Regions from separate parts of the Enterobacter sp. genome, predicted to be linked through region 1. Evidence: predicted binding sites of a transcription regulator. Region 1 holds the regulator's gene; each other region holds the start of a gene.

Region 1 (7,715 bases):
TGAGCCTGCAGCAGGGTGCTATCAGCGCCTACGATCTGCTCGACCTGCTCCGCGAAAGCGAGCCGCAGGCAAAGCCGCCGACGGTTTATCGCGCATTGGATTTCCTGCTGGAACAAGGGTTCGTGCACAAGGTGGAATCCACAAACAGCTATGTGCTGTGCCATCTGTTCGATCAGCCCACCCACACATCGGCGATGTTTATCTGTGACCGCTGCGGCGTGGTGAAAGAAGAGGCTGCGGAAGGCGTGGAAGACATTATGCATACGCTGGCAGCGAAAATGGGGTTTGCCCTGCGTCATAACGTGATTGAGGCGCACGGGCTCTGTTCCGCGTGCGTGGAGGTGGAAGCCTGTCGCCATCAGGACGCGTGTCAGCACGACCACTCTATTCTGGTGAAGAAAAAGCCGCGTTAACGGCAAAAGAAAAGGCGGCTTAGAGCCGCCCTGTGGGTTATTCAGCGTTACCAGCGGTAGTCGTTACGGGTTTCCCAGTCTTTGACTTCATTTTCCGCCTGATCTTTCGCGTAGCCGTAACGTTCCTGAATTTTACCGACAAGCTGATCGCGTTTACCTTCAATGACGGTCATATCGTCATCAGTCAGCTTACCCCACTTTTCTTTCGCTTTACCTTTGAACTGCTTCCAGTTGCCGCCGATTTCGTCTTTATTCATCATCGTGTCCTCTTAGTTAAGCGTCGGGTCGTAACGTCCGTTACGTTCTTTTCTGCTGGACGTGATAATTATTGTAGTTAAGGATTCCGTACTTAATTTCATATTCGGAATCTTTAACCGTCACGATATATCGTGGCGCGAAGAGAACCAGGTATCGTTTTGCCAGTGGCGGTGCCAGATAAACGCCAGCGATAACCCGCGCAGCGAGAGGAAGACGGCCAGGGCCAGCCACAAACCGTGATTACCCAGCCAGGGAAGCGTTAGCAGCGTCAGACTAAACCCTGCCGCCGCGACCGCCATGCTGTTGCGCATTTCCGCTCCGCGCGTCGCACCAATAAACATGCCGTCCAGCAGATAACACCAGACGCCGACCACCGGTAAGATGACTTGCCAGAGGAGATAGTGACTCGCCAACTCGCGCAGAGCAGGTATAGACGTCAGCAATGCAACGATCTGCTCACCAAAGCAGGCGTAAACCAGACCAAAGGCCAGCGCCACCAGTCCCGACTGACGGCAGGCTGCCCGCCAGACATCCTGAAGCTGCCCGCTTTCTCGCGCACCGTACGCCTGCCCGGAATGCGCTTCAACCGCGTAGGCAAAACCGTCCAGCGCATAGGCGGTAAAGGTCAGAAGCGTCATCAATATCGCGTTGACCGCCACGATTTCTGGCCCCAGTCGAGCCCCGAAAACCGTCAGCGCGCCGAAGCAGAGCTGAAGAAGCAGCGAGCGCAGCATGATGTCACGGTTGAGGGCCAGCAGCTTACGGATATTGCCGCGCCATGCGGTTTTGAGCAGCGCCAGAGAGATCCCGCGCATCGACAGCACGCGCCAGACCATCCACAAGCCAATGATAAAGGTCCCGTATTCGGCAATCGCCGTCGCCAGCGCCGCGCCCCGCACGTTCATATGCAGGCCCATCACCAGCCAGATATCCAGCACAATGTTGAGAAGGTTGCCCACCACCAGCAAAATCACTGGCGCCCGGGCATACTGAACGCCCAGTAGCCACCCCAGCAGAACCAGGTTAGCCAGCGACGCTGGCGCGCTGAGCCACCGGATTTCAAGGAAACGTCGCGCCTGATCCAGTACCGCCTCGCTGCCGCCAACGATATGAAGCGCAAGATCGATCAGGGGTGTCCGTAATACAACGATTAACGCACCCGCGCCAAGCGCGAGTATAAGCGGCTGCACCAGCGCGCGCGCCAGACGCAGCGGATCTTTCGCACCATAAGCCTGTGCGGTAAGACCGGTGGTGCTCATGCGTAAAAAGAGCAACAGCATAAACAGGAAGCTGGTTGCCGTCGCGCCAATCGCCACGCCGCCAAGATAAACCGGTGAATCAAGATGGCCTATAACGGCAGTATCAACCAGTCCCAGCAAAGGCACGGTAATATTGGAGAAAATCATCGGCAGGGCAAGACGCCACAATGCCTTATCTGATGCCGTCAGTAGTGACATGCGAAATACCGGGAAAGGTAGATGAACAGGCTACAGCGGAAGCGTAGCCTGTCAGGAAGAGATTACAGCCATTCACCGTTACGAATCACGCCTACTGCCAGACCTTCGATAGAGAAGTTCTGTTCGCGGAGATCGACCACAATTGGGGTGAACTCGTTGTTTTCAGGCAGTAACTGAACGGTATTACCCTGTTTTTTCAGACGTTTGACGGTGACTTCATCGTCAATGCGCGCGACAACCACCTGGCCGTTACGCACATCCTGCGTTTTATGTACCGCAAGCAGATCGCCGTCAAGAATACCGATGTCTTTCATCGACATGCCGCTAACGCGCAGCAGAAAATCAGCGCTCGGCTTGAACATGGCTGGATCGACCTGGTAATGACCTTCAATATGCTGCTGTGCCAGTAAAGGCTCACCGGCAGCAACACGACCTACCAGCGGAATGCCCGTCTCTTCTTCTACCAGCAGTCGGATACCGCGTGACGCGCCTGATACAATCTCAATCACGCCTTTACGCGCCAGCGCTTTCAGGTGTTCTTCGGCAGCATTCGGAGAACGGAAACCCAGACGCTGCGCGATTTCCGCACGCGTAGGTGGCATACCCGTCTGGCCGATATGATCCCGGATGAGATCAAACACCTCTTGCTGCCTGGTCGTTAACGCTTTCATTCCGCCCCCTGGGTGTATATACAGTTATGCTGTGAGTATATACAGTCAAAGGCGATTTTGGAACCAAAAACTGCACAAAAAACCAGGGACTTAATTATTCCTCGAGGCTCATCGGAAATGTGACCAAAGCAGCGTGACCCAGGTGATAACGGCAGTGATAATCGCCAGTAACACGGCAGCAGATCCCATGTCTTTTGCGCGGCCAGAAAGCTCATGGAAATCGGAACCGATGCGATCCACAACGGCCTCAATAGCGCTATTAAGAATTTCCACTATCATCACCAGAAGTACGGAACCGATAAGAAGTACGCGGGTAATAGCATCAACATCAAGGAAACAGGCGACGATCACCGCGATGATAGCGGCGACGCCCTCCTGGCGAAACGCGGCCTCGTTGGCCCATGCGGCACGGAAACCTTTCCATGAATAGCCGGCGGCTTTGATGATACGTGTTAACCCAGTGGTATTATTGGCCATTAAAAGAACCTTTTTTAAAAAAGAGCGTCAGTAACAGGAGCCGTAGCGCGTTTCGCTACAGCCTGAAGTATGACGGGTAACAACAGAAATTTTGCGCGCTTTCTGTTATCCTTGCGCCGCAATTGCATTATTAACCAGAGGCTTTACATCGTTTATGTCCGGCTGGCCACGAATTTACTACAAATTACTTAATTTACCATTAAGCATCCTGGTAAAAAGCAAGTCTATCCCAGCAGAACCCGCGCTGGAACTGGGGCTCGATACGTCGCGTCCCATTATGTACGTTTTGCCTTATAACTCGAAGGCTGACTTACTGACGCTTCGCGCCCAGTGTCTGGCGCATGACTTACCAGATCCGCTTGAACCGCTGGAAGTTGACGGTACGCTGCTGCCGCGCTACGTGTTCATCCACGGCGGGCCGCGCGTGTTTACCTATTACACGCCGAAAGAAGAGTCCATCAAGCTGTTCCATGACTATCTCGACCTGCACCGCAGCAACCCCGATCTGGATGTGCAGATGGTGCCGGTATCGGTGATGTTTGGTCGTCGCCCGGGCCGCGAAAAAGGTGAAGAGAACCCGCCGCTGCGCATGCTTAACGGCATCCAGAAGTTCTTTGCGGTCTCCTGGCTGGGACGCGACAGCTTTGTGCGTTTCTCCCCTTCCGTTTCGCTGCGTCGCATGGCGGACGAGCACGGCACCGACAAGATCATCGCGCAAAAACTGGCGCGCGTGGCGCGTATGCACTTCGCTCGTCAGCGCCTCGCTGCCGTAGGGCCACGCCTCCCGGCGCGTCAGGATCTGTTCAACAAGCTGCTGGCTTCCAAAGCAATTGCCCGCGCCGTTGAAGATGAAGCGCGCAGCAAGAAAATTTCGCATGAGAAAGCCCAGCAGAACGCCATTGCGCTGATGGAAGAGATTGCAGCGAACTTCTCTTACGAGATGATTCGCCTTTCCGATCGTATCCTCGGCTTTACGTGGAACCGCCTGTATCAGGGCATCAACGTTCATAACGCCGAACGTGTACGCCAACTGGCGCATGATGGCCATGAGATTGTCTATGTCCCCTGCCACCGCAGCCACATGGACTACCTGCTCCTTTCCTACGTGCTCTATCATCAGGGGCTGGTACCACCGCACATAGCTGCCGGTATCAACCTGAACTTCTGGCCGGCGGGCCCGATTTTCCGTCGCCTGGGTGCGTTCTTTATTCGTCGTACCTTCAAGGGCAACAAGCTCTACTCCACCGTGTTCCGCGAGTATCTGGGCGAGCTGTTCAGCCGCGGCTATTCCGTGGAGTACTTCGTTGAAGGCGGTCGTTCCCGTACCGGTCGTCTGCTCGATCCGAAGACCGGCACGCTGTCGATGACCATCCAGGCCATGCTGCGCGGAGGTACCCGTCCGATCACGCTGGTGCCTATCTACATCGGCTACGAGCACGTGATGGAAGTGGGCACGTACGCGAAAGAGCTGCGTGGCGCGACCAAAGAGAAAGAGAGCCTGCCGCAGATGCTGCGCGGCTTGAGCAAGCTGCGCAATCTCGGTCAGGGCTACGTGAACTTCGGCGAGCCGATGCCGCTGATGACGTACCTGAATCATCATGTTCCGGAGTGGCGCGAGTCCATCGATCCTATCGAAGCGGTGCGTCCGGCCTGGCTGACGCCAACGGTTAATGGCATCGCGTCCGAGCTGATGGTGCGCATTAACAACGCCGGTGCGGCTAACGCCATGAACCTGTGCTGTACGGCGCTTCTGGCTTCGCGCCAGCGCTCGCTGACCCGTGAACAGCTCACAGAGCAGCTGGATTGCTATCTGGATATGATGCGGAACGTGCCGTATTCGGTTGATTCGACCGTACCTTCTGCGACCGCCAGTGAGCTTATCGATCACGCGCTTCAGATGAATAAGTTTGAAGTCGAAAAGGACACGATCGGCGACATCATCATCCTGCCGCGCGAGCAGGCGGTGCTGATGACCTACTACCGCAACAACATCACGCATATGCTGATGCTGCCGTCGCTAATGGCCGCCATTATTACCCAGCATCGACATATTTCCCGTCAGGAGCTACTGCGCCATCTTGAGACCATCTATCCGATGCTGAAAGCGGAGCTGTTCCTGCGCTGGAGTAGGGATGAGCTGGCGACAGAACTGGATAAGATGACGGAAGAGATGCGTCGCCAGGGGCTGATTACCCTGAACAACGACGAGCTGCACATCAATCCGTCACGCTCCCGCACCCTGCAGCTGCTGGCGGCCGGTGCGCGCGAAACGCTGCAGCGCTACGCCATCACGTTCTGGCTGCTGAGCGCGAACCCGTCCATCAACCGCGGTACGCTGGAGAAAGAGAGCCGGACGCTGGCCCAGCGTCTGTCCGTTTTGCACGGCATTAACGCCCCTGAATTCTTCGACAAAGCAGTCTTCAGTTCTCTGGTGCTGACGCTGCGTGATGAAGGCTTCATCAGCGATACGGGTGATGCCGAACCGGAAGAGACGCTGAAAGTGTACCAGATGCTGGCAGAGCTGATTACCTCGGACGTGCGTTTGACGATTGAGAGCGCCACGCAGGGCGAGTAACGCAATGCCGGGTTATGGCCCGGCCTGACGCCCTGGATAATAAAAAGGCCCGGTAAGCGCTTACGCTACCGGGCCTTATTTTTGAGCCTGGTCAAATCACCGCATTCAGCTCAGCAGTGTAAAGGCTATCATCCCGACAATCGCACCCGTCGTGCCGAGTATGGTTTCCATCAGCGTCCAGGTTTTCAGGGTTTGCGCTTCGGTGGCGCCGGTAAACTTACCGAACAGCCAGAAGCCGGCGTCGTTAACGTGAGAGACCACAATCGAACCGCCCGCGATACAGATAGAGAGCGCGGCCATCTGGGCACCGGAGTAGTTCAGCTGTTCAATCACCGGCATCACCAGACCCACGGCGGTTAAACACGCCACGGTGGCGGAACCCTGAATGATACGAACCGCCGCCGCCAGGACAAAGCAGGTTACCGCAATCGGCAGGCCCATCCCGGTCAGCGCTTCGCCCAGAGCCGGCCCCACGCCGGAATCCACCAGTACCTGCTTGAACACGCCGCCGGCACCAATCACCAGCAGGATAATACCCGCAGGCTGCAGCGCGGCACCGCAGATCTCCATCACCCGGTCTTTTGGCATCCCCTGACGCATCGCCAGGCCGTAAATCGCCACCAGGCACGCCACCAGGATCGCCGTGAACGGGTGACCGATGAACTCAAACCATTCGTACGCGGTAGAACCCACCGGCACAAAGCGCGCGGCGATGGTTTTCAGACCCACGAGAACCAGCGGGAGCAGGATCAGCGACAGGCTGAAGCCGAAGGACGGCATTTTGCCCTCGCCCAGGTGCGGCTCGGTGACGTCATCCGGAATATGCAGCTCAACGTAACGGCTGATGAAGTTACCCCAGAGCGGGCCGGCGATAATCATTCCCGGAATTGCCGCGCACAGGCCTATCAGGATCATCCAGCCAAAGTCGGCGTGCATCTGGGAGGCCAGCAGCATCGGCGCAGGCCCCGGCAGCAGAAACGCCGCAGCCGCCGCCACCCCCGCAAACAGCGGAATGACCAGCTTCACGAGGTTAGTACCAGTATGGCGCGCCATGGAGAATGCGACGCTTATCAGCAGCACAACGGCCACTTCGAAGAACAGCGGCAGCGCGCAAATCAGCCCTGCCAGGCCAATCGCGTAGTGCGCACGGCTGTGGCCAAAGGATTTCAGCATCTTGACGGCAATCTGGTCGACCGCGCCCGTCTCGTGCAAAATCTTGCCAAACATCGCGCCCAGCGCGACCACAATCGCCAGGAAGCCCAGCGTACCGCCCATCCCTTTTTCCATTGTCGCGGCGATCTTGTCGAGCGGCATACCGGAAAAGAGACCAGCACCAATAGAAACCACCATCAAAGCAACAAAGGCGTGCATGCGCGCCTTCATCACTAAAAACAGCAGCAGCAATACCGAACCCACTGCTGTCAAAACTAGCGTTAATGTACTCAAAACTTACTGCCTTTTATTAATGACCTCGATGGTGCTGGCAACAACACCCTCCAGTGACTGATCGATATCAACCACTAAGACGTCTTTTTCGTCTTCACCCGGCTCCTGCAGCGCTTCAAACTGCGTCACCAGCATCTGGGTTTTGAAGAAGTGACCTTTACGCGCCTTCAGGCGGCTTTCAATCACCTCGAAATCCCCTTTCAGGTAGATGAAAGAGAGGTTTGGGTTGCCGTCACGCAGCAGGTCGCGGTAGGTTTTTTTCAGCGCGGAGCAGACGATCAGGGAGACTTTATTGGTACGCTGCATCGCGAACGCGGCGTCATTCAGCGCCTGCAACCACGGTTTGCGGTCGTCATCGTTCAGCGGCTCGCCGGAGGCCATTTTCATGATGTTGCTGCGCGGATGGAGGAAGTCGCCA
Region 2 (7,715 bases), on a different contig from region 1:
AACATGTCCCAGGTGACGACGTATTTTTCGCTCATGTGAAGTGTCCCAGCCTGTTTTTATACGGCTTAAAAAGTGTTCGAGGGGGAAATAGGTTGCGCGAGATTATAGAGATCTGACGCACTAAAAACCAGTGTTTAGCGCCCTCTGCCTGAGTTTTTACATGCTTTATGCTACCAGCCAGCAGAGAAAGTGGTATTCTCAGTTTCATCTCGCAAGCCTGACTTGTGGTAACTATTAACCTGCTAACCCTGTGACCTGCAACCCTGTTTGCAGCGCCTCGACAAGGAGACTTATCGTGTCTGAACTGTCTCAACTATCTCCGCAGCCGCTGTGGGATATTTTTGCCAAAATCTGCTCCATTCCACACCCTTCCTACCATGAAGAACAGCTTGCCGAACATATTATGGGCTGGGCGAAGGAAAAAGGTCTGCATGCTGAACGCGACCAGGTTGGCAATATTCTGATCCGCAAACCTGCAACCGCAGGCATGGAAAACCGCAAACCGGTTGTGCTGCAGGCGCACCTGGACATGGTGCCACAGAAGAACAACGACACCGTTCACGACTTCACCAAAGACCCGATTCAACCGTACATCGACGGCGACTGGGTGAAAGCACGCGGCACCACGCTGGGCGCGGATAACGGCATCGGTATGGCCTCTGCGCTGGCGGTGCTGGCCGACGACAGCGTTGAGCACGGTCCACTGGAAGTGCTGTTAACCATGACCGAAGAAGCGGGCATGGACGGCGCATTCGGTCTGCAGGCGAACTGGCTGCAGGCGGATATCCTGATCAACACCGACTCAGAAGAAGAAGGCGAGATCTACATGGGATGCGCGGGCGGGATTGATTTTATCTCTACCCTGCCGCTGTCTCGCGAAGCGATACCTGCGGGCTTCCAGACCTTCAAGCTGACGCTGAAAGGTCTGAAAGGCGGCCACTCCGGCGGCGATATTCACCTGGGTCTGGGCAACGCCAACAAGCTGCTGGCACGCTTCCTGGCAGGCCATGCGGCCGAGCTGGATCTGCGTCTGGTGGATTTCAACGGCGGTACCCTGCGTAACGCGATCCCACGCGAAGCGTTCGCCACCGTAGCGGTTCCAGCAGCAAAAGCGGACGAGCTGAAAAAACTCTCCACCGTGTACCTGGATATCCTGAAAAACGAACTGTCGGCGAAAGAGAAGAACCTGACCGTAGTGCTGGAATCTGTTTCTACAGATAAAGCCGCGCTGACCGTGCAGTCTCGTGACACCTTTGTTCAGCTGCTGAACGCGACGCCAAACGGCGTGATCCGCAACTCTGACGTGGCGAAAGGCGTGGTGGAAACCTCACTGAACGTGGGCGTGGTGACCATGAGCGACGACAGCGCGGAAATCATCTGCCTGATCCGTTCACTGATCGACAGCGGTAAAGAGTACGTGGTGAGCATGCTGGAATCTCTGGGCACGCTGGCGGGCGCGAAAACGTCTGCAAAAGGCAGCTACCCGGGCTGGCAGCCGGATGCAAGCTCTCCGGTGATGGCGCTGGTGCGTGAAACTTACCAGCGTCTGTTCAACAGCACGCCAAACATTCAGGTGATCCACGCGGGTCTGGAATGTGGTCTGTTCAAGAAACCGTATCCGGATATGGATATGGTGTCCATCGGGCCAACCATTACCGGTCCACACTCGCCGGATGAGCAGGTTCATATCGAAAGCGTCGGTCACTACTGGACGCTGCTGACTGAACTGCTGAAAGCAATCCCTGCGAAATAACATCTTCATCCCAGCCCTCTTCCTGTGGAAGAGGGTGAAAAATCCAGGCCCGGTAAGCGTAGCGCCACCGGGCTTTTTTACAATCCCAGAACCAGCTGTCGCTCTAGCTGCGGATCCAGCAGCGTGACGTGCAATCCCACCAGCCTTACCCCTCGCCCGCCCCGGCGCTCTTCCCATGCCTTTTTTGCCGTCGCGATAAGATCGTCTTTATTCAGTCGCGGCCAGACGTGTTCCTGCGTGGTCTGCTGGAAGTCGTTGAATTTTAATTTGATACCCTGACGGGCAATCAGCAGGTCCGGCTTCACCTTGATTAAACGCCGTTCCAGCTCCGGATAAAGCTGTTCCGTGATGATCATTTCGCATTCGGACCAGTCATGTATATCTTCAATGAGGGTGCGCTCAACGCCGACGGATTTACGGAGCCGCTCGCTGTTCACATCGCGATCGTCAATTCCCTGGCTACGCTCCCACAGTACGCGGCCAAACTTCCCGAAGCGCTTAAGCAGCATGGCGAGATCGCTTCGCTGCACGTCCTCACAGGTCCGTAGCCCCATGCTTTCCAGCTTTGCGGCGGAAACTTTTCCTACGCCGGGGATTTTGCCGAGCGGCAGCGTTTTCAAAAACGCAGGCACCTCTTCCGGCGTGATGACGTACTGGCCGTTGGGCTTATTCAAATCGGAGGCAATTTTGGCAAGGAATTTAACGGGCGCGACGCCCGCCGACGCCGTCAGATTCAGCTCGTTGAAAATCGTCTGGCGGATCTCTTGCGCCATCAGCGTGGCGGAGCCGTGGCAGTGAACGCTGTCGGTCACGTCCAGATAGGCTTCGTCGAGCGACAGCGGCTCTATGAGAGAGGTATAGCGGGAGAAGATTTCCCGGATGTGAAGGGAAGCCTCTTTATAGGCTTCAAACCGGCCGGGCAGAAGCGTGAGATGAGGACAAAGCTTTAAGGCCATCGCCGTCGGCATGGCGCTGCGCACGCCAAATTTGCGCGCAGGATAGTTGGCGGTGCTGATGACGCCACGCTGAACGCGGCTGCCGCCAATGGCGATGGGAATATCCCGCAGCGCCGGGTTGTCTCGCATCTCCACTGCGGCAAAAAAGCAGTCCATATCAACATGGATTATTTTGCGCATAGTATGCCCTCACTTATCACTGGATAAGTATACAGTAAACAAATGAGGGTTGAGAAGCGTGCGTGGAAATTGTCGGGTGACGGCTTCGCCTTACCCGACAGACAAGACTAAATAATGCGCTGCTGTTCGCGGGCCATCCTTTTCTTCCGCGCATCGCACGGTTCCGGGCAGTCGCAAACCTTTTCCATCCCAATAGAGGAGATACCGCCGCAGCTGCCCTGAATGCTTTTCCGCTTAACGATCCAGCCTAACGACATGCCGAAGATGACAAGCACAAAAACCACAAAGGTTGCCAGAAACGTCAGCATCATCAACCTCCAAAGTCGTCGAGCAAGATGTTCTCATCTTCGACACCGAGATCTTTCAGCATCTTAATCACGGCGGCGTTCATCATCGGCGGGCCACACATATAGAACTCGCAGTCCTCGGGTGCCGGGTGCTGTTTGAGGTAGTTTTCATACAGCACGTTGTGGATGAACCCCGTATAGCCCGTCCAGTTATCTTCCGGCTGCGGATCGGAAAGCGCAACGTGGAAGGTAAAGTTCGGGTTTTCACGCGCCAGCTGTTCAAACTCGTCGTCGTAGAACATCTCGCGCAGCGAGCGCGCCCCGTACCAGAAGCTGATTTTACGCTTGCTGCCGAGCCGCTTGAGCTGGTCAAAAATGTGCGAGCGCATCGGGGCCATACCGGCACCGCCTCCGATAAAGACCATTTCCGCGTCGGTATCTTTCGCGAAAAACTCCCCGAACGGACCGGAGATAGTCACCTTATCTCCCGGCTTCAGGGACCAGATGTATGACGACATCACGCCCGGCGGTGCATCCGGCACATTCGGTGGCGGCGTGGCGATACGCACGTTGAGCATGATGATGCCTTTCTCTTCCGGGTAGTTAGCCATCGAGTAGGCGCGCAGCGTCGGCTCTTTTATCTCCGATACAAAGCGGAAGAGATTGAATTTGTCCCAGTCGGCGCGGTACTCATCCGGCACGTCGAAGTCCGCATACGCCACGGTATGTTCAGGACACTCAATCTGAATGTATCCTCCGGCGCGGAACGGAACATCTTCCCCTTCCGGTACCCGCAGCTTCAGCTCTTTAATAAAGGTGGCTTTGTTATCATTTGAGATAACCTCGCACTCCCATTTTTTGACGCCGAAGATCTCTTCCGGCAGCTCAATCTTCATGTTCTGACGCACCGCGACCTGGCAGGCCAGACGGCAGCCCTCTTTCGCTTCACGCTTTGTGATATGCGCCAGCTCGGTTGGCAGAATATCGCCACCGCCCTCTTTTACCGTCACGCGGCACTGCCCGCAGGAGCCGCCACCGCCGCAGGCTGACGAGACAAAGATCCCATTGCCCGAGAGCGTATTGAGCAGTTTGTCACCCGCTGGCGTGCGGATCTGATTCTGCGGCTCGTCGTTAATATCAATCACCACGTCACCGGAATTCACCAGCTTCGCGCGCGCCACCAGAATTAACCCTGACAGCACCAGTACGATCAGCGTGAACATCACCACGCCAAGGATAATTTCCATCTGTTAGCCCTTATAGCTGCACACCGGAGAAGGACATAAAGCCCAGCGCCATCAGCCCGGTGGTGATAAAGGTGATCCCTAAGCCACGCAGACCCGCAGGCACGTTGGCATATTTCATTTTCTCGCGGATCCCCGCCATGGTGACAATCGCCAGCATCCAGCCGATGCCGGAACCAAAACCGTACACCACGGATTCACTGAAATTGTAATCACGCTGAACCATAAACGAGACGCCACCAAAGATGGCGCAGTTCACCGCGATCAGCGGGAGGAAGATCCCCAGCGCGTTGTACAGCGACGGGAAGTACTTATCGAGGATCATCTCGAGGATTTGCACCAGCGCCGCGATCACCCCGATAAAGGTGATAAAGTTCAGGAAGCTGAGATCAACCCCCTCCACCAGTGCGCCGTCACGCAGCACAAAGTTGTAGACCAGATTGTTAATCGGAACCGAAAGCCCCAACACAACGGTGACCGCCACGCCCAGCCCAAATGCCGTGGAGACCTTTTTAGACACGGCAAGGAACGTACACATGCCCAGGAAAAACGCGAGCGCCATGTTTTCAACAAACACCGCCCGCACAAACAAACTCAGGTAATGAGCCATCGTCGGTTACTCCTTTTCCTGCTGTTCTGGTCTCAACGTACGAATCAGCCAGATCAACAAACCGATAATGAAAAATGCGCTAGGGGCCAGCAGGAACAGGCCGTTTGGCAGATACCAGCCGCCGTTCTGCACCGTGTCCAGCACCGTGATGCCAAACAGCTTGCCGCTGCCAATCAGCTCGCGCAGAAACCCAACCGTAAGCAGGATCACGCCGTAGCCGAGGCCGTTGCCGATGCCGTCCATAAAGCTCGCCAGCGGCGGCATTTTCATGGCGTAGGCTTCCGCACGCCCCATGACGATACAGTTAGTGATAATCAGCCCGACAAACACCGAGAGCTGTTTGGAGGTTTCATAGGCAAAGGCGCGCAGCAGCTGATCGACCACGATCACCAGCGAGGCGATGATCGCCATCTGGACGATGATCCTCACGCTGTTGGGGATGTGGTGGCGGATCATCGAGATAAACATGCTGGAGAACGCCGTGACCAGCGTAACCGCCAGCGTCATCACTACCGCCGTTTCCAGTTTGGTCGTCACCGCCAGGGCTGAACAGACGCCCAGCACCTGCAGCGTGATCGGGTTATTGGCGAGCAGTGGGCCAATGAGTACTTTTTTGACTTCTTTCAGTTCACCGGTATCAGCCATTGTTCAGCGCTCCTTCACGTACGTTTTTCAGGAAAGGACCAAAGCCCAGCTCGCCCATCCAGAAATCAAAACTGTGCTGCACGCCTTTTGATGTGAGCGTGGCGCCGGAAAGCCCGTCAACGGCGTAGTCGTCACCGGGACGAGCCGCCCCTTTCATCACCTTCAGCGCAGGCAGGCCGTTATCGTCGAGCACTTTCTTGCCGACAAACTGTGCCCGCCAGTTAGGGTTCTCAACTTCACCACCCAGCCCCGGGGTTTCGCCCTGGTCGTAATACGTAATGCCTTTGACCGTGCGGCCATCGGTATCAAGAGCGACAAAGGCATACATCATTGACCACAGACCATTACCGTAAATAGGAAGTACCACTTCCTGAATGCGTTTTTGGGGATCGCGAACCAGATAAACTTCGGCAAGGTTGCTGCGACGCTTAATCCCCGCGGGATCTTGGGATGCCTCCAGCGTCAGGCTCATCTGCGGATCTTTAAGCGCCAGCGCCTGGTTGAATTTTGCCGGGTCTTTATCGAGCAGTTCACCCGTTTTTAAATCCACCAGACGCGCCGAAATACGTTCAGCAAAGACGGCAGAAACGTCGTCTGCGCTCATTCCTTCCTGCATCAGCCCGGCGACGGCCAGAATGTTGCGCTGTTTATCCAGCGCACGTTGCTCTTGCTGCAGGGGTTTTAACCCCACGGCAGAGCCGGCTACGACAATGGAGCAGACCAGGCAGAGCACCAGCACCACCAGCAGCGTTTTGCTGATGCTGTCGTTATTTTTTACTTCAGCCACGTGCCTTCCTCCGCTTGATGTTGGCCCGCACCACCAGGTAATCGAAGAGTGGCGCAAACAGATTGGCAAACAGAATGGCCAGCATCATCCCCTCCGGGTACGCCGGGTTGACCACGCGGATCAGGACACACATTGCGCCAATGAGCACGCCATAGCTCCATTTACCTTTGTCAGTGAAGGAGGCTGACACGGGGTCGGTTGCCATGAACATCATGCCGAACGCGAAGCCACCCAGCACCAGATGCCAGTACCACGGCATGGAGAACATCGGATTGGTGGTCGAACCGATAACGTTGAACAGGGTGGCGGTCAGCACCATGCCGATCATCACGCCCGCAACAATTCGCCAGGAGGCCACGCGGCCAAAAAGAATGATCGCGCCGCCGAGCAAAATCATCAGCGTAGAGACTTCTCCGATGGAGCCCGGAATGTTGCCAATAAAGGCATCAAACCAGGTCACGGGCTGACCCGTCGCGTTGTTCACCAGCGTTTCGCCGCCGTGTGCGGCCCACTGTGAAAGCGGCGTCGCGCCGGAAAAGCCGTCTGCCGCCGTCCAGACCAGATCGCCTGAGATTTGCGCCGGATAGGCAAAGAACAGGAACGCACGTCCCGCCAGCGCCGGGTTGAGGAAGTTCCGCCCGGTGCCGCCGAAGATCTCTTTGGCAATCACCACGCCGAAACTGATGCCCAGCGCCGCCTGCCAGAGCGGTAAGGTTGGCGGGACAATCAGGGCAAACAGAATCGAGGTCACGAAGAAGCCTTCGTTGATCTCATGTTTACGGATGATGGCGAACAGCACTTCCCAGAAGCCACCCACGATAAATACCGTGATGTAAATCGGCAGGAAGAACACCGCGCCCAGCGTCATCATGCTCAGCCAGCCCGCGTCTGCAGCAAAGCTTACCCCTAGCGACTGCGCCAGGCGGTAGTGCCAGTCAGACTGGATCACCTGCGCCAGCTGCTGCGCATCGTACATGTGGTGCAGCGCCGGAATGGTCTGCAAGCCAACGTTGTACATGCCCCAGAACATCGCCGGGAAGACCGCAAACCATACCAGAATCATCATGCGCTTAAGGTCGATGGCATCGCGAACGTGCGCCGCCCCTTTCGTCACCAGCCCCGGCGTGTAGAAAATAGTCGTCGTGGCTTCATACAACGGGTAGTACTTTTTGAGCTTCCCTTCGGTAAAGTGCGGCTCAATTTTTTCAAAGAGGTGTTTTAAGCCCATCGGTTATCCTTCCTGCTCAATGCGG
Region 3 (7,715 bases), on a different contig from region 1:
TAATGCATTCATTCTTGGCCAGCAGCTAGCGCGCCTCCATCAGTGGAGCGACCAGCCGCAGTTTGGGCTCGATTTTGACAACGACCTCTCCACCACGCCACAACCCAATGCCTGGCAGCGTCGCTGGTCGACTTTTTTTGCCGAGCAGCGCATTGGCTGGCAGCTTGAGCTTGCCGCCGAGAAAGGGCTGGAATTTGGCAATATTGATGCCATCGTCGAGCATGTTCAGCAGCGTCTGGCCTCCCACCAGCCTCAGGCGTCTCTGCTTCACGGCGACTTATGGTCCGATAACTGCGCGCTGGGTCCAAACGGCCCCTACATCTTCGACCCGGCCTGCTACTGGGGTGACAGAGAGTGCGATCTTGCCATGCTGCCGCTTCATCCGGAGCAGCCGCCGCAAATATATGACGGATACCAGTCTGTTTCCCCCCTGCCGCCCGGTTTCCTCGACCGCCAGCCGGTGTATCAGCTTTATACCCTGATGAACCGAGCCATTCTTTTTGGCGGAGAACACCTTGTTAACGCGCAGCGGGCACTTGAGCGTATGCTTGCCGCCTGAGACGCGAACGGGTGGCTATGCAGCCACCCGTGTCGCTTACAGAAAACCGAGCAGTGAGAAGAAGAAATATCCCGCCACAATGATAATCACGGGAAGAATATAGAGCGGGAAAATTTGCAGGAAAATGGTGTGACGCGGCACAACAATGCGGGATTCAATCTGCTCCCGACTCATGCCTTCCGGGCCTTTAGCCTGCTCCAGAATCAACTGATCCTCAACGCCTTCACGTAAAAAGCGCGTCTGACGGCTCATTCGCGCCCCAGAGGCCTGCAGTGCCAGCGCGACAAAGATCAGGGCGTATATCACCCAAAAGCCGATATTCAGCTGTTGATGAAAATCCGGGGTGGGTGAGTTGAACCAGAAGACATTCAAAAATGGAGTATTGAAACGCATCATCTCAATCATAACATGCGCAAAATCAAGCATTACCGCATTGATACCCGGCTGTTTTTCGCTGTGGTCGTACATAAATTTGAGTACAGAAATCAGCGTAGAAATGACGGCAGGAATAAAAATCACCCAGCCTGCAATACGTTTTAAGACCGCAATGCGTCCAGCTTGTTGATACGTCATCAGTTCCTCTTCATAAAGACGCGTTATTTGTGCCTAAGTCTACCTGCTGGTCATCAATTTCGCCCGCTCTTTAAAAGCAATATGCTAAATTGCAGATTGTGCTTAGCACTTATCGTCTGTCGTACACCCTGGATAAGGAGACGTTGTGATGTCGACACCGCGCCAAATTCTTGCCGCAATTTTTGACATGGATGGATTACTGATCGATTCCGAACCGCTGTGGGATCGCGCCGAACTGGACGTTATGGCCAGCCTGGGTGTGGATATCAGCCGCCGTAATGAACTACCCGATACGCTGGGCCTGCGCATCGACATGGTGGTTGACCTGTGGTTTGCCCAACAGCCGTGGGTGGGTCCAAGTCGTGATGAAGTGACCGCGCGCATTATCAGCCGCGCCATTTCGCTGGTGGAAGAGAATAGACCACTGCTGCCCGGCGTACGTGAGGCCGTCGCGCTGTGTAAAGCCCAGGGGCTGAAGGTCGGACTGGCCTCGGCTTCACCGCTGCATATGCTGGAAAAAGTGCTCGTCATGTTTGAACTTCGCGACAGTTTCGACGCGCTGGCGTCCGCTGAAAAATTGCCTTACAGCAAGCCGCACCCGCAGGTCTATCTGGACTGCGCCGCTAAGCTCGGCCTGGATCCCCTCAACTGCGTTGCGCTGGAAGACTCCGTTAACGGCATGGTCGCCTCTAAAGCCGCGCGGATGCGCTCCATTGTGGTGCCTGCGGAAGAAGGCCGCCACGATCCCCGGTTTGCCCTCGCCGATGTGAAGCTAAATTCACTGGCAGAACTCACGGCGCATCATCTGCAGGGCGGTTAACGCCCTCCTCCGGTTTGTGACAAACAGTTACACCGTCACCTCTTCCGCCTACTGTATAAAAACCCTATACTGTATGAATTGACAGTTTTGTGGGTTTTATCATGACGGCGGAAGGCCACCTGCTTTTTTCAATCGCGTGCGCGGTATTTGCCAAAAACGCTGAGCTCACCCCCGTGCTGGCACAGGGGGACTGGTGGCATATTGTTCCTTCCGCCGTATTGACCTGTCTGCTGCCCGACATCGACCACCCCAAGTCCTTCCTCGGACAGCGCCTGAAGTGGGTATCTAAACCCATCGCCCGCGCGTTCGGCCACCGGGGGTTTACGCACAGCCTGCTGGCCGTGTTTGGCCTGCTGACGCTTTTCTATTTAAAAGTGCCTGAAAGCTGGATAGTCCCCGCTGATGCCATTCAGGGGATGGTGCTGGGCTATTTAAGCCATATCCTTGCCGATATGCTGACGCCTGCGGGCGTGCCGCTACTTTGGCCCTGCCGCTGGCGTTTCCGTTTTCCCATCCTGGCGCCGCAAAAAGGTAACCAGCTTGAGCGGGTATTGTGCATGGCGCTGTTTGCTTACGCCGTCTGGATGCCGCAAACGTTGCCCGAAAACAGTGCAGTCCGCTGGTCATCCCAGATGATTAATTCGCTGCAATTTCAGTTCAATCGCTTTATTCATCACCAGATTGAACAGTAAACCAACAAAATTATCCCATTTGTCATAACCAATTCCATTTGGATATAAGCGCTACATCACACTTCTGCTAACCTTCCGCCAACAGGATCGGTAAAAACCGACCCGATAATAAATCAGGAGAACGGGGATGAATTTTCCACTCATCGCGAACGTCGTTGTGTTCGCTGTATTGCTATTGCTTCTCGCGCAGGCGCGCCACAAACAGTGGAGCCTGGCGAAAAAGGTGCTGGTTGGTCTGGCCATGGGTGTCGTATTTGGTCTGGCATTACAGGCAATTTATGGCTCCGATAATCCAGTTCTTAAAGATTCCATTCAGTGGTTCAACATCGTCGGTAACGGCTATGTCCAGCTGCTGCAGATGATCGTTATGCCGCTGGTGTTCGCCTCTATTCTGAGCGCCGTTGCCCGCCTGCATAACGCGACCCAGTTGGGAAAAATCAGCTTCCTGACCATTGGTACGCTGCTGTTCACCACGCTGATTGCCGCGCTGGTGGGTGTGCTGGTCACTAACCTGTTTGGCCTGACCGCAGAAGGTCTGGTTCAGGGTACCGCTGAAACGGCGCGTCTGACCGCGATTCAGACCAACTACGTTGGAAAAGTGGCTGACCTGACCGTGCCGCAGATGGTGCTTTCCTTCATTCCGAAGAACCCGTTTGCTGACCTGACCGGTGCGAGCCCAACCTCCATCATCAGCGTGGTTATTTTCGCCGCGTTCCTGGGCGTAGCGGCGCTGAAGCTGCTGAAAGACGACGCGCCAAAAGGCGAACGCGTGCTGACCGCGATTGACACCCTGCAAAGCTGGGTGATGAAGCTGGTTCGTCTGGTCATGCAGCTCACCCCCTACGGCGTTCTGGCGCTGATGACCAAAGTGGTTGCCGGCTCTAACCTGCAGGACATCATTAAGCTGGGCAGCTTCGTTGTCGCCTCTTATCTGGGCCTGGGCATTATGTTCGTGGTGCACGGCATCCTGCTGGGCGTGAACGGCGTCAGCCCGCTGAAGTACTTCCGTAAAGTCTGGCCGGTACTGACCTTTGCCTTCACCAGCCGCTCCAGCGCCGCGTCTATCCCGCTGAACGTGGAAGCGCAGACCCGTCGTCTGGGCGTGCCTGAATCCATCGCCAGCTTCTCTGCCTCCTTTGGTGCTACCATTGGTCAGAACGGCTGTGCGGGTCTGTACCCGGCGATGCTGGCGGTGATGGTTGCTCCTACAGTCGGCATCAACCCACTTGATCCGGTCTGGATCGCCACGCTGGTCGGGATTGTTACCGTAAGCTCCGCAGGCGTTGCGGGTGTTGGCGGTGGCGCAACCTTCGCCGCGCTGATTGTGCTGCCTGCGCTGGGTCTGCCCGTGACGCTGGTCGCCCTGCTGATCTCCGTTGAACCGCTGATCGACATGGGTCGTACCGCGCTAAACGTGAGCGGCTCCATGACCGCCGGCACGCTGACCAGCCAGTGGCTGAAGCAGACCGACAAAACGATTCTGGAAAGTGAAGACGACGCCGAGCTGGCGCACCGTTAATCACCGTCTGAAATAAAAAAACCGCCTGATGGCGGTTTTTTTATGGCTGTTATTCCTCAACCTCTTCATCCTGGCGGATCTGCATCGCCCATCGCTGCGCTGACTCCGGCACCGTAAAGGTGGGTGAGCGACGGAAATGTTCGCCGATCAGCACAAAGGCCACGTATTTCCCCCGCAGCAGCCAGACATCGCGAAAACCCTCCACTTTCAGGGCATGGTCAGGCGGCGCGGGCTCAACGCGGGGCACATAGCTAATTACCTGGCGGTTTTGTTGACGAAGAGGTTTCATAAGCGACTGGTTCACTAAAGCAAATTCTTGAAGCAGGAAAACTCTATGATAGCCGATCCTGCTGCCTTCCGTCGCGCCCCGAGTGGGTGAGAGGGCTCCTTTCGTTAATCACGTCATATGAAAACTCTTAGTTCGCGAACCATGTCGCGACATTGTTCTATCCTTAATAGGGTTTTTAGCAATGGATAAAGGAGAAGCGTGCAATGTCGAACAAAGATAAAACACATCAATCACCGATTCATGGCACTGAAGAATCCCAACCGGGTATGGACTCTCTCGCCCCTGCTGACGGCTCTCACCGCCCCTCGCCTGGCCCTTCCGCGCCGGGAGAACAGCCTACCGCACCGGGAAGCATGAAATCGCCGGATACGGGAAACGAGAAGCTGAAATCTCTTGAGCCACACCGTAAAGGCGGCGAAGGTTTTGCGCTCACCACCAATCAGGGCGTACGCATTGCTGACGATCAGAACTCCCTTCGCGCAGGCGCGCGCGGGCCTACCCTGCTGGAAGACTTTATCCTGCGGGAAAAAATTACCCACTTCGACCACGAGCGGATACCGGAACGTATCGTCCACGCGCGCGGTTCCGCTGCGCACGGCTACTTCCAGCCCTATAAGAGTCTGAAAGCGATCACTAAAGCGGATTTCCTCTCCGACCCGGATAAAATCACCCCGGTGTTTGTGCGTTTCTCCACCGTGCAGGGCGGTGCGGGGTCGGCAGATACCGTCCGGGATATCCGCGGCTTTGCCACCAAATTTTATACCGAAGAGGGGATTTTCGATCTGGTCGGCAACAACACCCCGGTGTTCTTCATTCAGGATGCGCATAAATTTCCTGACTTTGTCCATGCGGTAAAACCGGAGCCCCACTGGGCCATACCGCAGGGACAAAGCGCGCACGACACCTTCTGGGACTATGTCTCCCTGCAGCCTGAAACCTTACACAACGTGATGTGGGCGATGTCAGACCGAGGCATCCCCCGCAGCTACCGCACTATGGAAGGGTTTGGCATCCACACCTTCCGGATGATCAACGCCGAGGGGAAAGCCACGTTTGTCCGTTTCCACTGGAAGCCGGTGGCGGGTAAAGCCTCGCTGGTATGGGACGAGGCGCAGAAGCTGACCGGGCGCGATCCGGACTTCCATCGCCGCGAGCTGTGGGAGTCCATTGAAGCGGGCGACTTCCCGGAGTACGAGCTGGGTCTGCAGCTCATTCCGGAAGAGGACGAATTTAAGTTCGATTTCGATCTTCTGGACCCGACGAAGCTGATCCCTGAAGAGCTGGTACCGGTGCAGCTGGTAGGTAAAATGGTGCTCAACCGCAACCCGGATAACTTCTTTGCCGAAAACGAGCAGGCCGCGTTCCACCCGGGGCATATCGTGCCGGGGCTGGACTTCACCAACGATCCGCTTTTGCAGGGTCGTTTGTTCTCGTACACCGATACGCAGATCAGCCGTCTTGGCGGGCCGAACTTCCACGAAATTCCGATTAACCGCCCAACCTGCCCGTACCACAACTTCCAGCGCGACGGGATGCACCGTCAGGATATTGATACCAATCCGGCTAACTATGAGCCGAACTCCATCAACGATAACTGGCCGCGTGAAACCCCTCCCGGGCCGAAACGCGGTGGCTTCGAATCGTACCAGGAGCGTATCGATGGCAACAAAATTCGCGAGCGTAGCCCCTCGTTCGGCGAATATTACGCCCACCCTCGCCTGTTCTGGAACAGCCAGACGCCGATTGAGCAACAGCACATCATCGGCGGCTTCAGCTTTGAGCTGAGTAAAGTGGTGCGCACCTACATCCGCGAGCGGGTAGTCGATCAGCTGGCGCATATTGATATTCAGCTAGCCCAGAGCGTTGCGGATAACCTGGGCATTACGCTGACCGACGAGCAGCGCAATCTTGCCCCGCCGAAAGAGGTTAACGGGGTGAAGAAAGATCCGTCTCTGAGCCTGTATGCGGTGCCGGGCGGCTCGATTAAAGGCCGCGTGGTTGCCATTCTGCTGAACGACAAAACCCGCGCCAGCGACGTGCTGGAAATTATGCAGGCGCTTAAAACCCAGGGCGTGCATGCCAAACTGCTCTATTCCCGCATGGGTGAAGTGACGGCCGACGATGGTTCTGTGCTGCCGGTCGCGGCGACCTTTGCCGGTGCGCCATCGCTGACCGTCGATGCGGTAATTGTGCCGGGCGGGGATATTGCCAGCCTGCTGACCAACGGCGACGCCGTCTATTATCTGCTGGAAGCCTATAAGCACCTGAAGCCGATCGCGCTGTCCGGCGACGCGCGACAGTTTAAGGCGCAGCTGAAGGTAGCCGATCAGGGTGAGGACGGCATTGTCGAGGGAGATAACGTTGACGATGCCTTTATGACGAAGCTGTTTGATTTGCTCGCCGCGCACCGAGTCTGGTCGCGAAGCAGCAAGATTGACCAGATACCGGCGTAAAAAAGCCGGGTGGCGCTTGCGCTTACCCGGCCTACATTCGATTGGTTTTGTAGGCCCGGTAAGGCAAAGCCGCCACCGGGCTTTATTTCAAAGATCCCCGAACGTCCCCAAACGATACCCTCGCTCGGCAATCGCGTATTTCAACGACGGCGACGTCAGGACATCCAGCTCCGCCAGGCGCGGCCAGCAGTAGGCGCTTTTATGCACGGTATGATCGACAAAAGCAGGATGCGCCATGACCTCCAGCGACCGTTCCCCTCGCGCGGCGGAATCATCCAGCACCGTCAGGAACAGCGCGTCGCTGATCTCTTCTCCGTAAAATGCGCTGCTGAACCCCTCTGTGGTGGTGACAGCGCAGTCCGGCAATCCGCGCACCTCCCGATCCACGCGCATCGCGACGCCGTTGCGCTTTGCGAAATCAGCGACAATCGGGAAAATCGCCGGGATCATATGCACGTGGTGATGGCTATCGATGTGCGTCGGCGCCCTACCAAACACATCAACAAAGCGGTTGAACTGACTCTCCAGCTCGCGGGCAATCTCTTCGAGCGGCAGAGCACCCTGCTCCGCCAGTTCCCAAATCCATTTGCCCAGCTGGCCGTCGCGCGTCAGGCCCGGCATTGGAGAAAGCGGCATCCCGAGCGTCAGTACAAAATGCATGCCGACGCCCAGCTCAGGCACCTCGCGGCTCAGCTGCGCCGCGTGTTCAACCGCCTCACCATTAACCAGCGCCGTGGTAGAGGTCACCACACCCCGGCGACAGGCTTCAATAATGCCGTAGTTCTGGCCTTTCGAGAGGCCAAAATCATC
Region 4 (7,715 bases), on a different contig from region 1:
AACGCGTGCCGCGTGCTGTGGCGTAACGGGGAAACGCGTTTCTCCCTGATGGGGACCAGTATGTTCTGGGGGGCGGGCGTCACGCTGCGCTTCCTGCTGGTCCTGTGGGTGCCGGTGGCGCTGGGCATTACGGACAATGCGACGCCGACCTATCTTAATGCGATGGTGGCCATCGGCATTGTGGTTGGGGCGGGTGCGGCGGCGAAGCTGGTGACGCTCGAGACGGTCGCACGCTGCATGCCCGCAGGGATCCTGATTGGCGTCGTGGTGCTTATCTTCTCGCTGCAGCATGCGTTATTGCCCGCGTATGTCCTCCTCATCCTGATTGGTATTCTGGGGGGCTTCTTCGTGGTGCCGCTGAACGCGTTGCTGCAGGAACGGGGTAAGCAGACCGTCGGGGCGGGAAATGCTATCGCGGTACAAAACCTGGGTGAAAACCTGGCAATGCTGTTAATGCTGGGGCTCTACTCGCTGGCGGTAAAAGTGGGTGTGCCGGTGGTGGGGATCGGCGTCGGGTTTGGCGGGCTGTTTGCGATTGCGATCGCGGGCTTGTGGATTTGGCAGCGTCGCCGTTGATAAGTGAGGCCTGATGTCCTCACCCCGACCTCTCCCGCAGGGAGAGGGGGCAACCCCTAAAACGGCAACCTGCGTTGCCGTTTTGCTTTTATTACGGTGCCGGGTAAGTGTATACCTGATGCACCGCTTCAATCTCTGCTAACACGTCTTCACTCAGGTTCAGGTGGAAACTCTCAATATTGGTTTTCAGCTGTTCCATCGTGGTCGCGCCCAGCAGGGTGCTGGCAACAAACGGCTGACGACGCACGAAGGCCAGCGCCATCTGTGCAGGGTCAAGACCGTGACGCTTTGCGATATCCACATAGGCAGCAACGGCTTTCTGCGTCTGCTCTCCGCTGTAGCGGGTGAAGCGGCTAAAGAGGGTATTTCGCGCCCCCGCCGGCTTCGCGCCGTTCAGGTATTTCCCCGTCAGCGTGCCGAAGCCGAGACAGGAATAGGCGAGCAGCTCTACCTCTTCATACTGTGTCACTTCGGCCAGACCCACCTCATAGCTGCGGTTAAGCAAGCTGTACGGGTTCTGGATAGTCACAATACGCGGCAGATCGTGCTTATCCGCCAGGTGCAGATAGCGCATGACCCCAAAGGCCGTTTCGTTAGATACGCCAATGTAGCGGATTTTTCCCGCGCGCTGGCACTCGGTCAGCGCTTCCAGCGTTTCCAGCAGCGTCACGGCGGGGGCGCTCTCATTCCAGCTGTATCCGAGCTTGCCAAAGCAGTTGGTTGGTCGCTGCGGCCAGTGCACCTGGTAGAGGTCGAGATAGTCGGTTTGCAGGCGCTTCAGGCTGGCATCCAGAGCGGCGCGGATATTCTTGCGATCGAGGATCTGGTTCGGACGGATCCCGGTATCGTTATTGCGCGCGGGGCCACTGACTTTTGAGGCAATCACCAGCTTTTCACGGTTGCCGCGCTTTGCCAGCCAGTTACCGACGTAAGTTTCGGTAAGTCCCTGCGTTTCAGGGCGTGGCGGAACTGGGTACATTTCTGCAACATCAATCAGGTTAATGCCCTGGCTGACGGCGTAATCGAGTTGTGCATGGGCATCGGCTTCGCTGTTTTGTTCACCAAATGTCATCGTGCCCAACCCCAGTTGGCTTATTTCCAGAGCGCTGTGGGGGATACGGTGATAATGCATAGCCGGCTTCCTCAGTAGACTTATAGACCGCGTCAGGGCGTGCCCGACAAAGGAATATAAACATGGCAGAGGGGAAGCAAAAGGGGAAGAAAAAAATCAAAAAGGCCAGCAAGCGACTGACCTCTCTCTGATTATCGCTCGATGATTTGCGATACTTCGTCGCGATTGATCTGCATTTTATTGCCTTCCTGGTCGCGGTAGCTGACCAGACCTGTATCATCGTCGACTTCGGGTTTGCCATCGGTAAGGATCATTCGACCATCTTTTGTCGCCATGACGTAATCGCTGCTACAGCCCGATACGGCAAACGCTAAACCGACTGCTGACACTAATACTGCCTATTTTTTCATCGTTATCGTCCTCATCTGGCTTGTATCAAATCATAATCTAGTATTAACCCGATATGGCGACTTGAGGAAGCGGTAAAATCTTAAAAAGCAGTCGATTATGTTTGAGAGCTCGCAAAATAAGTAAAAAACTATGTTTTTAACAGGAAATGACGTGCCAGGAGCGCGCCGGTGAAATTTTTTTTGAGATAAAAACCGCGCGGCAACGTCAGTATCGGTTCACCCTGCGCGCCGATTGCCTCGGTAAGTGCTTTACTGTTGGCCGCTTTCGGACGCAGCTGTAACACTTCTCCGTGTCGGGCGGTGATGCGCTCTACCTGCCCAAGCACAATCATGTCCATCAGCTCTTCCCAGTCCAGGCGCAGCTGATGCTCTTCATCCTCGTCCGGGCTCCAGAGCAGCGGTGCGCCAACGCGACGGTCAGCCAGGGGGATCTGACGCTCACCTTCAACCGGTACCCACAACACGCGCTTCAGCTTGTGGTGAACGTGACTGGTTTCCCACGTCACGCCGGTATTGCCGGTTAATGGCGCAACGCAGACAAAAGTGGTCTCAAGCGGCTTGCCCTGGCTGTCTACAGGGATAGTTTTTAACTCCACGCCAAGTGCAGCAAAATCCTGCTCAGGTTTGCTCCCTGCGCTGGCACCCAGCCATAGTTCAAGCAGCATGCCGATCCAGCCTTTATCCCGCTTAAGATCCTTCGGGATCTGAAGCCCTGCCATTGCCGCCAGCTCGCCAAGCGAAAAGCCTGCAAGACGCTGTGCCTGCTGTAGCAACTGGCCCTCGCTGGACGGCGGTGAGAGCAAGGGTGTAAGCGGATGCATGATGGTAACCTTTTGATTAAAAAATAAACGAAGAAATTGTCCCCTGTGGATAGAGTTTAACTATTTCTGTACGAATATTCCATGTACATGATTTATATGTTTTTTTACTGGTTTGAAATCGTTTCACCAGAGTCGTAAAACGGGTTGTTCAAATCTGGTCACTGACAATGAACAGGATCTTACACCATGTTATCCACAGAAAAATGGGATAACTGGGCATAACCCTGACTACTGTTTCAATTTACAGCCTTGACGTGCGAGGAAAATCGAAATTTCAAACAAATTGTGACTAACTTATTGGCACAATCTGTGGATAAAACCGACGCTGTTCGATCTTTCATCAGCACGACGATCCCTGATGAGACGATCGTCACGCTATTCTGTTTTGTGTTCATGAAAATACATTTAACTATATGAAAATAATTGCATTATTGAATTAAGCTAAAAAAGGGGGGACGGCATTGTCTGAGGTTGTTCATCGGTAATTAGACACTTCTTCACAACTATATCCACAGAAAAGGTGAATAAAATTCCTTTTAAGGGCTCTTATCTGTTTATAACTCAGCACTTATTTGTGAGTTATTCAAATGTTATTAGGTTGCAGCCCTGTAAGAGAGTGGTTTACCGCCTCCCTGTAGTGTGAAACAATCATTCATATATAAGGTTTAGTTTGGGGTAGTCCGGTGATTGATGACGATGGCTACCGCCCGAACGTAGGAATAGTAATTTGTAATCGTCAGGGCCAGGTAATGTGGGCCCGGCGATATGGTCAGCACTCCTGGCAGTTCCCGCAAGGCGGGATCAATCCGGGAGAGTCCCCAGAACAAGCGATGTACCGGGAGCTTTTTGAAGAGGTCGGTTTGAGCCGGAAAGATGTTCGCATCCTGGCTTCGACCCGCAACTGGTTGCGTTACAAGTTACCGAAACGTTTGGTGCGTTGGGACACAAAGCCGGTTTGTATCGGCCAGAAACAGAAGTGGTTTCTGTTGCAGTTGGTGGGCAACGATTCAGACATCAATATGCAAACCAGCAGTACGCCGGAGTTCGATGGCTGGCGCTGGGTGAGCTATTGGTATCCTGTTCGTCAGGTCGTGTCATTTAAACGCGATGTTTACCGTAGGGTGATGAAAGAGTTTGCAAGTGTGGTAATGCAGCTTCAGGAGATCCCGCCTAAGCCGCAGAGCGCACCTGCCTGGCGACGTAAAAGAGGTTAAGCTACGCAAATCATGCTCACCCGCTTGCGAGAAATAGTCGAGAAGGTGGCCAGCGCTCCGCGTCTGAACGAGGCGCTGAATATTCTGGTCACCGACATCTGTCTTGCGATGGAGACCGAGGTCTGTTCGGTGTATCTGGCCGACCACGATCGGCGCTGCTATTACCTGATGGCGACCCGTGGTTTGAAGAAGCCACGTGGACGCACCGTAACGCTCGCATTTGATGAGGGTATCGTCGGTCTTGTTGGGCGGCTGGCTGAACCCATCAACCTTGCTGACGCGCAAAAACACCCCAGCTTTAAATACATCCCTTCCGTAAAAGAAGAGCGCTTCCGCGCTTTCCTTGGCGTACCGATTATCCAGCGTCGCCAGCTGCTCGGCGTACTGGTCGTCCAGCAGCGTGAGCTACGTCAGTATGACGAAAGCGAGGAGTCTTTCCTCGTCACGCTGGCCACGCAGATGGCGGCGATCCTCTCCCAGTCTCAGCTTGCCGCGCTCTTTGGCCAGTATCGCCATACGCGCATTCGTGCCCTTCCGGCATCGCCAGGCGTAGCGATTGCTGAAGGCTGGATGGACGCCACGCTGCCGTTAATGGAGCAGGTTTACGAAGCCTCAACGCTTGATGAAGCGCTTGAGCGCGAGCGTCTTACCGCCGCGCTGGAAGAGGCGGCGAATGAATTTCGTCGTTACAGCAAACGTTTTGCCGCAGGTGCGCAAAAAGAGACGGCGGCCATTTTTGACCTCTATTCGCACCTGCTTTCCGATGCGCGTCTGCGTCGTGAGCTTTTTGCTGAAGTGGATAAAGGCTCGGTCGCGGAGTGGGCCGTTAAGAAGGTTATCGAGAAATTTGCCGACCAATTTGCGGCATTGACCGACGGTTACCTGAAAGAGCGGGCTGGAGATCTCCGGGCCCTGGGACAACGTCTGCTGTTCCATCTTGATGACACCATTCAGGGGCCGAATGCCTGGCCTCAACGGTTTGTTCTGGTCGCCGATGAACTGTCGGCAACCACGCTGGCTGAACTGCCGCAGGACAGGCTGGCCGGTGTCGTGGTGCGCGATGGTGCCGCCAATTCACACGCCGCCATTATGGTGCGCGCGCTGGGTATCCCTACCGTTATGGGGGCGGACATTCAGCCGTCGGTACTGCACCGACGTACGCTGGTGGTCGACGGCTATCGCGGTGAGCTGCTGGTCGATCCTGAGCCGGTTCTTCTCCAGGAATACCAGCGACTTATCAGCGAAGAGAATGAATTAAGCAAGCTGGCGGAAGATGACGTTAACCTGCCCGCACAGCTTAAGAGCGGTGAGCGGATCAAAGTCATGCTCAACGCCGGTTTAAGCCCTGAGCATGAAGAAAAGCTTGGCAGCCGCATCGACGGCATTGGCCTATACCGTACTGAAATCCCGTTCATGCTGCAGAGCGGTTTTCCTTCCGAAGAGGAACAGGTGGCGCAGTATCAGGGGATGCTGCAGATGTTTAACGACAAACCTGTCACCCTGCGAACCCTGGATGTCGGGGCGGATAAACAGCTCCCCTACATGCCGATCAGCGAAGAAAACCCGTGCCTGGGCTGGCGTGGGATCCGCATTACGCTCGATCAGCCGGAGATCTTCCTGATCCAGGTGCGTGCGATGCTGCGCGCCAACGCGGCGACGGGCAATCTCAGTATCCTGCTGCCGATGGTCACAAGCATTGATGAGATCGACGAGTCGCGGCGGCTGATCGAACGTGCCGGGCGTGAAGTGGAAGAGATGATCGGCTATGCGATCCCGAAACCGCGGATCGGCGTGATGCTGGAAGTGCCGTCTATGGTCTTTATGCTGCCGCAGCTGGCAAACCGCGTTGATTTTATCTCTGTCGGCACGAACGACCTGACGCAATATATTCTGGCCGTCGACCGCAACAATACCCGCGTTGCCAGTATCTACGACAGCCTGCATCCGGCAATCATTCGCGCGTTAGCGATGATTGCCCGTGAAGCGGAACAGTACGGCATTGATTTACGCCTGTGCGGTGAAATGGCCGGGGACTCCATGTGCGTTGCGATCCTGATTGGTCTGGGATACCGCCATCTGTCGATGAACGGTCGCGCCGTCGCTCGCGTGAAATACCTGCTGCGACATATCGACATCAATGATGCTCGCGAACTGGCAGAACGCAGCCTTGAGGCGCAGCTGGCTGCTGAGGTCCGTCACCAGGTCGCGGCGTTTATGGAACGACGCGGTATGGGCGGCCTGATCCGCGGCGGCCGCTAATCGTCTTTCTCCCTCTCCCGGTGGGAGAGGGCACCAGCGGTGCATAACACCCTATACACATCTTTTACATCTCTGGCGCATCCTCCGCGCCCGCCTTATGCTATGATTCGCAACTTTGGAGCCTCTGCTTACGGCAGAATCGCATTTCTACCGCTGTCCACTTTCAGCGGAATAACAACATCTTGTGGTGACAGATGAACAGTGGTTATCTGCATTTTCCGGAATTTGATCCGGTCATTTTCTCAGTAGGACCTGTTTCGCTTCACTGGTACGGTCTGATGTACCTGGTGGGCTTCATTTTTGCCATGTGGCTCGCTGGCCGTCGCGCCAGTCGTCCGGGCAGCGGCTGGACGAAAAACGAAGTCGAAAACCTGCTCTATGCGGGCTTCCTCGGCGTGTTCCTCGGTGGCCGTATTGGGTACGTGCTGTTCTATAACTTCCCTGTATTCCTGAACGATCCCCTCTACCTGTTCCGCGTCTGGGACGGCGGCATGTCCTTCCACGGCGGCCTGATAGGGGTGATCCTGGTGATGGTGATTTTTGCCAAACGCACCAAACGCAACTTCTTCCAGGTTTCGGATTTTATCGCGCCGCTGATCCCGTTTGGTCTGGGCGCCGGTCGTCTGGGTAACTTTATCAACGGTGAGCTGTGGGGCCGCGTCGACCCGAGCGTGCCTTACACGATGCTCTTCCCGGGCTCCCGCGCGGAAGATATCGCGCTGCTGCCATCACATCCGGAGTGGCAGTCCATTTTCGATACCTACGGCGTTCTGCCGCGCCATATGTCTCAGCTGTACGAGCTGGCGCTGGAAGGCGTGGTGCTGTTTATCATTCTCAACCTGTTTATCCGCAAACCGCGTCCGATGGGCGCTGTCTCCGGCCTGTTCCTTATTGGCTACGGCGCATTCCGTATTATCGTCGAGTTCTTCCGTCAGCCTGACGCACAGTTTACCGGCGAATGGGTACAGTACATCAGCATGGGGCAGATCCTCTCCATACCGATGATTGTCGCGGGTGCCATTATGATGATTTGGGCGTATCGTCGTCGTCCACAGCAACAAATTTCCTGAGGAACCATGAAACAGTATCTTGAATTGATGAAAAAAGTGCTCGATGAGGGCACGCCGAAAAACGACCGCACCGGCACCGGTACGCTATCCATTTTTGGCCACCAGATGCGCTTCAACCTGCAAGAAGGCTTCCCTCTGGTGACGACAAAGCGCTGCCACCTGCGCTCGATCATTCATGAACTGCTCTGGTTCCTGCAAGGCGATACCAACATAGCGTATCTGCACGAAAATAACGTCTCAATCTGGGACGAATGGGCAGATGAAAATGGCAACCTGGGCCCGGTTTACGGCAA

The links. Region 1 encodes LexA, which represses DNA repair genes until DNA is damaged. Its sites were predicted from a motif close to TNCTGTATGTACATACAGNA; they were not measured.
Region 2: the regulator LexA is predicted to act here: its motif matches at 2,907-2,926, upstream of dinB (DNA polymerase IV).
Region 3: the regulator LexA is predicted to act here: its motif matches at 2,020-2,039, upstream of ACWYRJ_RS12515 (metal-dependent hydrolase).
Region 4: the regulator LexA is predicted to act here: its motif matches at 3,109-3,128, upstream of mutH (DNA mismatch repair endonuclease MutH).

Annotation. Positions count from the first base shown of each region.
Region 1 covers NZ_CDRQYH010000014.1:103-7,817, forward strand. Annotated here, with positions in the region: gene zur (zinc uptake transcriptional repressor Zur) at 1-413, shown strand, start outside; gene ACWYRJ_RS06610 (CsbD family protein) at 461-670, opposite strand; gene dinF (MATE family efflux transporter DinF) at 791-2,128, opposite strand; gene lexA (transcriptional repressor LexA) at 2,191-2,799, opposite strand; gene ACWYRJ_RS06625 (diacylglycerol kinase) at 2,908-3,276, opposite strand; gene plsB (glycerol-3-phosphate 1-O-acyltransferase PlsB) at 3,431-5,851, shown strand; gene gntU (gluconate transporter) at 5,957-7,297, opposite strand; gene gntK (gluconokinase) at 7,301-7,715, opposite strand, start outside.
Region 2 covers NZ_CDRQYH010000051.1:3,039-10,753, reverse strand. Annotated here, with positions in the region: gene gpt (xanthine phosphoribosyltransferase) at 1-35, opposite strand, end outside; gene pepD (cytosol nonspecific dipeptidase) at 296-1,753, shown strand; gene dinB (DNA polymerase IV) at 1,831-2,889, opposite strand; gene nqrM ((Na+)-NQR maturation NqrM) at 2,997-3,200, opposite strand; gene nqrF (NADH:ubiquinone reductase (Na(+)-transporting) subunit F) at 3,200-4,423, opposite strand; gene nqrE (NADH:ubiquinone reductase (Na(+)-transporting) subunit E) at 4,434-5,030, opposite strand; gene ACWYRJ_RS14905 (NADH:ubiquinone reductase (Na(+)-transporting) subunit D) at 5,037-5,675, opposite strand; gene ACWYRJ_RS14900 (Na(+)-translocating NADH-quinone reductase subunit C) at 5,668-6,462, opposite strand; gene ACWYRJ_RS14895 (NADH:ubiquinone reductase (Na(+)-transporting) subunit B) at 6,455-7,690, opposite strand; gene ACWYRJ_RS14890 (Na(+)-translocating NADH-quinone reductase subunit A) at 7,694-7,715, opposite strand, start outside.
Region 3 covers NZ_CDRQYH010000036.1:10,378-18,092, forward strand. Annotated here, with positions in the region: gene ACWYRJ_RS12500 (fructosamine kinase family protein) at 1-559, shown strand, start outside; gene ACWYRJ_RS12505 (YniB family protein) at 596-1,132, opposite strand; gene hxpB (hexitol phosphatase HxpB) at 1,281-1,952, shown strand; gene ACWYRJ_RS12515 (metal-dependent hydrolase) at 2,054-2,644, shown strand; gene ACWYRJ_RS12520 (L-cystine transporter) at 2,772-4,163, shown strand; gene cedA (cell division activator CedA) at 4,213-4,467, opposite strand; gene katE (catalase HPII) at 4,656-6,905, shown strand; gene chbG (chitin disaccharide deacetylase) at 6,993-7,715, opposite strand, start outside.
Region 4 covers NZ_CDRQYH010000022.1:17,236-24,950, reverse strand. Annotated here, with positions in the region: gene lplT (lysophospholipid transporter LplT) at 1-576, shown strand, start outside; gene ACWYRJ_RS09210 (NADP(H)-dependent aldo-keto reductase) at 668-1,708, opposite strand; gene ACWYRJ_RS09205 (YgdI/YgdR family lipoprotein) at 1,840-2,037, opposite strand; gene mutH (DNA mismatch repair endonuclease MutH) at 2,187-2,879, opposite strand; gene rppH (RNA pyrophosphohydrolase) at 3,563-4,093, shown strand; gene ptsP (phosphoenolpyruvate--protein phosphotransferase) at 4,106-6,352, shown strand; gene lgt (prolipoprotein diacylglyceryl transferase) at 6,547-7,422, shown strand; gene thyA (thymidylate synthase) at 7,429-7,715, shown strand, end outside.